Regions from separate parts of the Nocardioides ultimimeridianus genome, predicted to be linked through region 2. Evidence: riboswitches for the same ligand, from Rfam matches in the RefSeq annotation. Region 2 holds a riboswitch; the other holds the start of a gene.
What was found. Region 2 has a riboswitch for thiamine pyrophosphate ahead of ACYU8V_RS08720 (thiamine phosphate synthase). Riboswitches for the same ligand answer to the same signal wherever they lie in the genome.

Region 1 (3,396 bases), on a different contig from region 2:
ATGTCGACCGTGCTCGCGGCGCTGATCCCGAGAGCGACGGCGAGGGTGGCCACGAGGGCGCGGTTGATCACGAGTTCTCCCACCGACGACGAATGACGTGCTCCCTTTCTACGCCCCGGCCGGTGGCGGACCGGAATCCGGGCGCGCGTCAGTCGGTGTCGGCCTGCCCGGTCGCCCGCGACACGGCGACCAGCAGGTGCCGCGCCAGCCAGTCCTCGTACGCCGCTCGCGTCCACCCGCGGCTCTGGACGAGCCGGTGCCAGTTCTCCGGTGAGGTCAGGACCCACACCTCGTCGACGAGCCGCTCGAAGTCCTCGCCGTCGGCCAGGAGGCCCTGCTCGACCAGGAACCGCAGGCCCATGGCGTTGCCCGTGCGCCGCTCGGTGTTGATCGTGGCGACGAACTCCTCGAGCATCGGGTCGCCGGCGGTGCCGTGGAAGAGCAGGACGCCGAGCAGCGTCCCGACCCGGTCGAAGATGTCCGCCGACCAGCGGGCGTAGGCGGTCGCGTAGCTGGCGGCGTCCGTCGCCGCGCGCACGGCCAGGTACGCCGGGCGCTCCATCATCGGGACCGCGTCGTGATCGCCGGCCAGCCCCACGTCGTACGCCGCCTTGACGATCTCGGCCTTGCCGCCCACGGAGTTGTAGACCGTCTGCGGGCTGACGCCGGCCTCGCGCGCAAGGTCGGCGATGGTCATGGCGGCGAGCCCGTCGCGCAGGAGCATCGCAGCGGCGGTCTCGACGATGCGTGCCCGCGTCTCCTGCGCCTTCGCCTGCCGGGTGGTCGACACGTAGGCCCTTGTCATTGGAATCCCATTCCATTAGATTCGTGTTCCAGTCAAGTCTAGCGAAGGTGGTGTCCCGATGTCCGAAGCGGCCATCCAGTCAGCGCGTGCGATCTTCGACGCGATCAACTCCGGCGAGCTGGACGTGCTCGACGACCTCGTCACCGAGGACTTCGTCGACCACGGCTCCCCGTTCCCGCTGCCCCCGGGCCCGGCCGGCTACCGGCAGATCCTCGGGTTCGTCAGCGGCGTGCTGAGGCTCCGCTACGAGATCCAGGACATCTTCGACGGACCGGACCGGGTGGTGGTGCGCGCCATCGGCCGGGGCGTCGCCGTGGACGCACTGCACGGGCCGGGCACCGCGGGTCGGCCGTTCGTGATGGAGACCGTGCACATCTACCGCACCGAGGGCGACCGGATGGCCGAGCACTGGGGCATGCGCGACGAGTACGGCGTCCGGATCCAGCTCGGCGTCCTCGCCCCGCCGGACCCGTCCGCCCTCGAGGCGCCGGCGCACGCCTGACCCGGCCTGACCCCGGCCTCCTCCGGCCGCGCCCCGGTGGGGTGGGTGCGGCCGGAGGGTCACGCCGCCCGAGGGTCGAGGGGCGGCGCGTCGGTAGCATGGAGGACACAGACAGGGGAGCACCCGTGGGTGCTGAGAGTGCGGATCCGCCGCAGACCCTCCGAACCTGATCCGGTTAGCACCGGCGAAGGGAGTCCATCCGATGAACCGTTCACGTGCGCTCGCGGCGGCCACCGTCCTCCTGGCCGCGACGTCGGTCGCCGGCTGCGGGTCCCAGGCCACCGACTCCGCCGCCCCGACCGATCACAAGGTCGTGCTGATCGCGCACGATTCCTTCAAGCTGCCCAAGGCGATGGTCGCGTCCTTCCGGAAGGCATCGGGCATCGACCTCGAGATCGTGAGGGCCGGTGACGCCGGCGAGCTCGCCAGCAAGCTGCAGGTGACCAAGGACGACCCGCTGGGCGATGTCGCCTACGGCGTCGACACCACCTTCCAGGCGGCCGTCACCGGCGCCGGGGTGTTCGACGGCGACCTCAGCCCGGTCGACGTGGGCTACGTCTGCGTGAACGTCGACGACGCCTGGTTCGCCAGCCACCACGTGACCGAGCCGACCGGCCTGGACGATCTGGTGAAGCCGGCGTACAAGGACCTCCTCGTGACCGAGGGCGCGACCACCAGCAGCCCCGGCATGGCCTTCCTGCTCGCCACCATCGGCGCGTACGGCGACGGCTGGCAGGACTGGTGGAAGCAGCTGATGGCCAACGGGGCCAAGGTCGACAGCGGCTGGACCCAGGCCTTCGAGAGCGACTACTCCTACTCCGGCGGCGACCGGCCGATCGTGGTCAGCTACAACACCGATCCGTCGTACACGGTGAAGAAGGGGAGGAGCTCCACGCACGCCCTCTTGAACACCTGCTTCGCGGACACCGAGTACGCCGGCGTGCTGACCGGGGCGAAGAACCCGACCGACGCGCAGAGGGTCGTCGACTGGCTGCGTAGCCCGGCGGTGCAGAAGGCGATGCCGACCAGCAACTACGTCTACCCCGTCGTCGACGGCACCCCGCTGCCGAGCGACTGGAAGCGGTTCGCGCCGGTGCCGCGGAAGCCGATCGAGGTCTCCGCGTCCGACATCGCCACGAACCGGCGTGACTGGACCACGGCATGGACCGACATCGTCTCCGGCTGACCCTCTCGTTCCTCGCTCTCGCCGCGGTCCCGGCCGCGGTGCTGGCGGTCTTCTTCGTGCTGCCCGTGGGCGGGATGGTGGCGCGCGTCGACGCCTCCGGGTGGGCGCTGCTCGGCGACGACCGCACCCGCCGGGTCGTCTGGTTCACGGTCTGGGTGAGCACCCTGGCCACCGCCGTGTCCGTCCTGCTCGGGACGCCGTGCGCGTACGTCACCCACCGGCTCCGCTTCCCCGGCCGGGGCTTGCTCCGCGGGCTGCTCCTGGTGCCGTTCGTGCTGCCGACGGTCGTGGTCGGCGTCGCGATCGGCCGGCTGATGGACAACGGCGCGCTCGCGATCCTGGTCGGGCTGGTGTTCTTCAACGTCTCGGTGGTGGTCCGCACGGTCGGCGTCGCGTGGGAGTCGCTCGACCGCCGCCCGGCCGAGGCCGCTGCCGCACTCGGGGCCTCGCCGGTGCGGGTCTTCCGGACCGTGACCCTGCCGGCGCTGCGGCCCGCACTCGTCTCGGCGGCGGTCGTGGTCTTCCTGTTCTGCGCGACCGGCTTCGGTGTGGTCCTCACCCTCGGCGGCCTGCGCTACTCGTCGGTGGAGACCGAGATCTACCTGCTCACCACCGGCGGGATCACCGGCTTCCCCGAGCTCAGCGCGGCCGCCGCCCTGTCGCTGGTGCAGCTGGTCGTGGTCGTGGTGCTGCTCGTGGTCGCCGCCCGGCTGCGCGCCGTCCCGGATCCGACGGTACGACGCCTCCCGGCCACCCCCGCCCGGCCGCGGCTGCGGGACCTGCCCGTCCTCGCGGTGACCGCGGCGGTGCTCGTAGCGCTCGCGGTCCCGCTCGCGTCGCTGGTCCTCGGGTCGCTGCGGCGCGACGGGCACTGGACCCTCGCGTTCTACCGGTTGCTGCAGA
Region 2 (3,396 bases):
GGCGCGGGTCGACGCCGGGCTCGACGGCGCCGGACTCCAGGTGGTCGGCGACCAGCTGTGCGGTGAGCGGCGCCAGGAGGACGCCGTTGCGGTAGTGGCCCGCCGCGAGCACCACCCCGTCCTCGGCCGGCCCGATCAGCGGCAGGTTGTCCGGCGTCGCGGGCCGGTCCCGCGCGGTCGCCTCGCGGAACTCCGCCCGGTCCAGGCCCGGCAGCAGCCGGCAGGCGGCGTCGAGGAGGCGGCGTACGCCCTCGACGGTGGGGACCGGCTCGGCGTCGTGCTCCTCGCTGGTCGCGCCGACCACGACCTCGCGGTCGGCGGCGCGGGGCACGACGTACACGTGCTCGCCGTGGGCGAGGCCGCGCACGACCTGCGGGGGCGGGTCGTCGCAGCGCAGCCGCAGGATCTCGCCGCGCACACCCCGGACGAGCCCCGTGTACGGCGCCGGCAGGCGGGCGCCCGTCGCCACCACCTCCACGTCGCAGCGGCCGGTGGCCGCCGGCACCACCGGGACCCGGTCCAGGAGCCCCGCCACGATCCTCCGGGGGTCGACGCTGTGGTCGTCGGGCAGCCAGGCCCCGCCCGCGACCGGACCGAGCCGCGGCTCGCGCGAGCGCAGGTCGCGGCTGCCGAGCGGCTCGGCGCGGACGCCCTGCGCGCTCAGCAGCTCCAGCTGGCGATCGACCTCCTGGAGGTCGCCGGCGTCGGCGGCGGCGAGCAGGGTGCCCGTGGCGAGCAGGGGCACGCCCAGCCGGGCCCCGAAGCCCGGCCACAGCGCGAGCGAGCGCAGGCCGAGCGCGAAGAGCGCCTCCTCGCCGTGCCACAGCTCGCCGGAGGGCGAGAGCATCCCGGCGGCGGCGTACGACGCTCCCGTGCCGGGAGCCGGGTCGACGACCTCGACGGTGTGGCCGCGCCGCAGCAGCTCGTCGGCCACGGACAGCCCGATGATGCCGGCCCCGAGGATCCGGACCCGCATCAGCCGACCGCCGCCACGAGCTCCTTCGCAGCGGCCACGGGATCGGGTCTGCTCCAGATCCCTCCGATCACGGCGACCCCGTGGGCGCCGGCGCCGATCACGGCGCCGGCATTGCCGGCGTCGATGCCGGAGATCGCGACGAGCGGCAGGACCCCGGCCGCGCTGCTCACCGCCGAGACGCCCAGCGGCCCGCCGGCGACCTGCTTGGAGCCGCTGGCGAACACCGGCCCGAGGCCGGCGTAGTCGGCGCCCGCGGCCCGTGCCGCCTCCACGTCCGCGCGCGTGCGGCAGGTGGCGCCGATCAGCAGGTCCGGCGCCAGCTCGCGCGCCAGCGCGACCGGCAGGTCCTCGGCGCCGAGGTGGACGCCGTCGGCGCCCGCGGCCAGCGCGATGTCGACGCGGTCGTTGACCACGACGACCGCGCCGAGGCCGGCGACCGCGGCCAGCACGTCCCGGGTGAGGTCGAGCAGCGCGGCCGAGCCGAGCGACTTCGCGCGCACCTGGAAGCCGGTGGCCCCGGCCTCCGCGATCGCGGGCAGCAGGGACAGGTCGTGCTCGTCGGAGACGAGGCAGAAAATACGGGGCAGGCGCCGCATCGGTCACTTCCTTCGCCGGCATGATCCGGAGCAGGTTCGACGGTCGGGGCGGACTCAGCCCCTTCTCAGCCCGCTGCCGCGGGCTCCCGTGTGGATGTGCGGCCAGTATGCAGCACCCTCGCGAATCAAGCCTCGTGGCCCTCCGAGATCGCCATCTCGGAGGGCCACGAGGCTTGATTCGCGGCGGGCAGTGGACCGCCGAGGAATAATGGGTCCGTGTTGTTCCACCGGTACGTCGCCCTCGGAGACTCCCAGACCGAGGGGCTGAACGATCTCGACGCGCACGGGGGCATCCGTGGCTGGGCCGACAGGTTCGCCGTCTACCTGGCCGAGAGCAATCCGGACCTGCTCTACGCGAACCTCGCGATCCGCGGCCGGCGCACCAAGCGGATCCGTGCCGACCAGCTCGAGCCCGCGCTCGCGCTGAACCCCGACCTGGTCAGCGTGATGGCCGGCGCCAACGACGTACTCGGCTCCTTCGACCTCGCCGAGACGATGACCGACCTGGAGGACATGTACGCCGCCCTCCGCGGCATCGGCGCCACCGTCATCGGCTGCACCTTCCCCGACCCGGGGGCGGCCTTCGGCATCGCCCGCCACCTGACGCCCCGGGTGCGGGCCCTCAACGCCGCGATCCGCGACGCGGCCGAGCGCCACGACGTGGTGCTCGTCGACTTCGAGGCCTACCCGGCCGTCAACGACCCGCGCTGGTGGAGCTTCGACAGGCTGCACCTCAACACCGCGGGGCACACCCGGCTCGCGACGGCGTTCGCCGACGTGCTCGGCGTACGGCCGGACGCGTCGTGGCAGGACCCGCTGCCGCCGCTGTCGGCGCGCGCGTGGTGGCGCAGCCGGCTCGAGGACGGCCAGTGGCTCGGGCGCTTCTGGGTGCCGTGGTTCTACCGCCACCTCACCGGCAAGTCGACCGGTGACAACCGGTTGCCCAAGCGGCCGGTGCTCGAGCCGGTCACCCCGATCGTGGAGTGAGTCCCGCCCCGCTCCGCACATGTCGGTTCGGTAAACAATATGAGTCAATCCTCATGTAATATTTGAGCCTTTCCTCATATTTTGCGAGGATGTGTCCGGCAGCCACCACTGGCGGCCGACGCGTCCCTCCCCGGGCGCTCCCCTGACCCCCCGGAGGTACCTGGTGTTCTCGCGAATCGCGATCGTCAACCGGGGCGAGGCAGCGATGCGGCTGATCCACGCCGTCCGCGATCTGTCCGCCGCCGGTCAGGACCTCGCCTCGATCGCCCTCTACACCGACGCCGAGCGCCACGCCACGTTCGTGCGCGAGGCGGACGAGTCGTACGGGATCGGTCCCGCGTCGGCCCGGCCCTACCTCGACCTCGCGGTCCTCGAGCGAGCCCTGGTCGCCACCCGCGCGGACGCGGTCTGGGTCGGCTGGGGATTCGTCGCCGAGGACCCGGCGTTCGTCGACCTGTGCGACCGCCTGGGCGTCACCTTCATCGGCCCCCGGGCCGAGGCGATGCGCCAGCTCGGCGACAAGATCGGCTCCAAGCGGATCGCCGAGCAGGTCGGCGTACCGGTGGCGCCCTGGAGCAACGGCCCGGTCGACACCCTCGAGGAGGCGCTGGAGGCCGCGGAGCGGATCGGCTACCCGATGATGCTCAAGGCCTCCGCCGGCGGCGGCGGGCGCGGCATCCGCAAGGTCACCACGCCCGAGGAGCTCACCGACGCCTACCAGCGCACCCGCGACGAGGCCGAGCGTGCCTTCGGCAGCGGCGTCGTCTTCCTCGAGCGGGTCGTCACCGGTGCCCGCCACGTCGAGGTCCAGCTCATCGCCGACAGCCACGGCACCGC

Region 1: it holds a riboswitch for thiamine pyrophosphate, as region 2 does, so the genes downstream of both, ACYU8V_RS12835 (thiamine ABC transporter substrate-binding protein) here and ACYU8V_RS08720 (thiamine phosphate synthase) in region 2, are expected to answer to the same signal.

Annotation. Positions count from the first base shown of each region.
Region 1 covers NZ_BAAHAB010000011.1:279,777-283,172, forward strand. The annotation lists gene ACYU8V_RS12820 (alpha/beta fold hydrolase) at 1-71, opposite strand, end outside; gene ACYU8V_RS12825 (TetR/AcrR family transcriptional regulator) at 149-790, opposite strand; gene ACYU8V_RS12830 (ester cyclase) at 864-1,307, shown strand; TPP riboswitch at 1,411-1,517, shown strand; gene ACYU8V_RS12835 (thiamine ABC transporter substrate-binding protein) at 1,510-2,493, shown strand; gene ACYU8V_RS12840 (ABC transporter permease) at 2,469-3,396, shown strand, end outside.
Region 2 covers NZ_BAAHAB010000009.1:13,699-17,094, forward strand. The annotation lists gene ACYU8V_RS08715 (FAD-dependent oxidoreductase) at 1-976, opposite strand, end outside; gene ACYU8V_RS08720 (thiamine phosphate synthase) at 976-1,572, opposite strand; TPP riboswitch at 1,563-1,672, opposite strand; gene ACYU8V_RS08725 (SGNH/GDSL hydrolase family protein) at 1,789-2,559, shown strand; gene ACYU8V_RS08730 (ATP-binding protein) at 2,723-3,396, shown strand, end outside.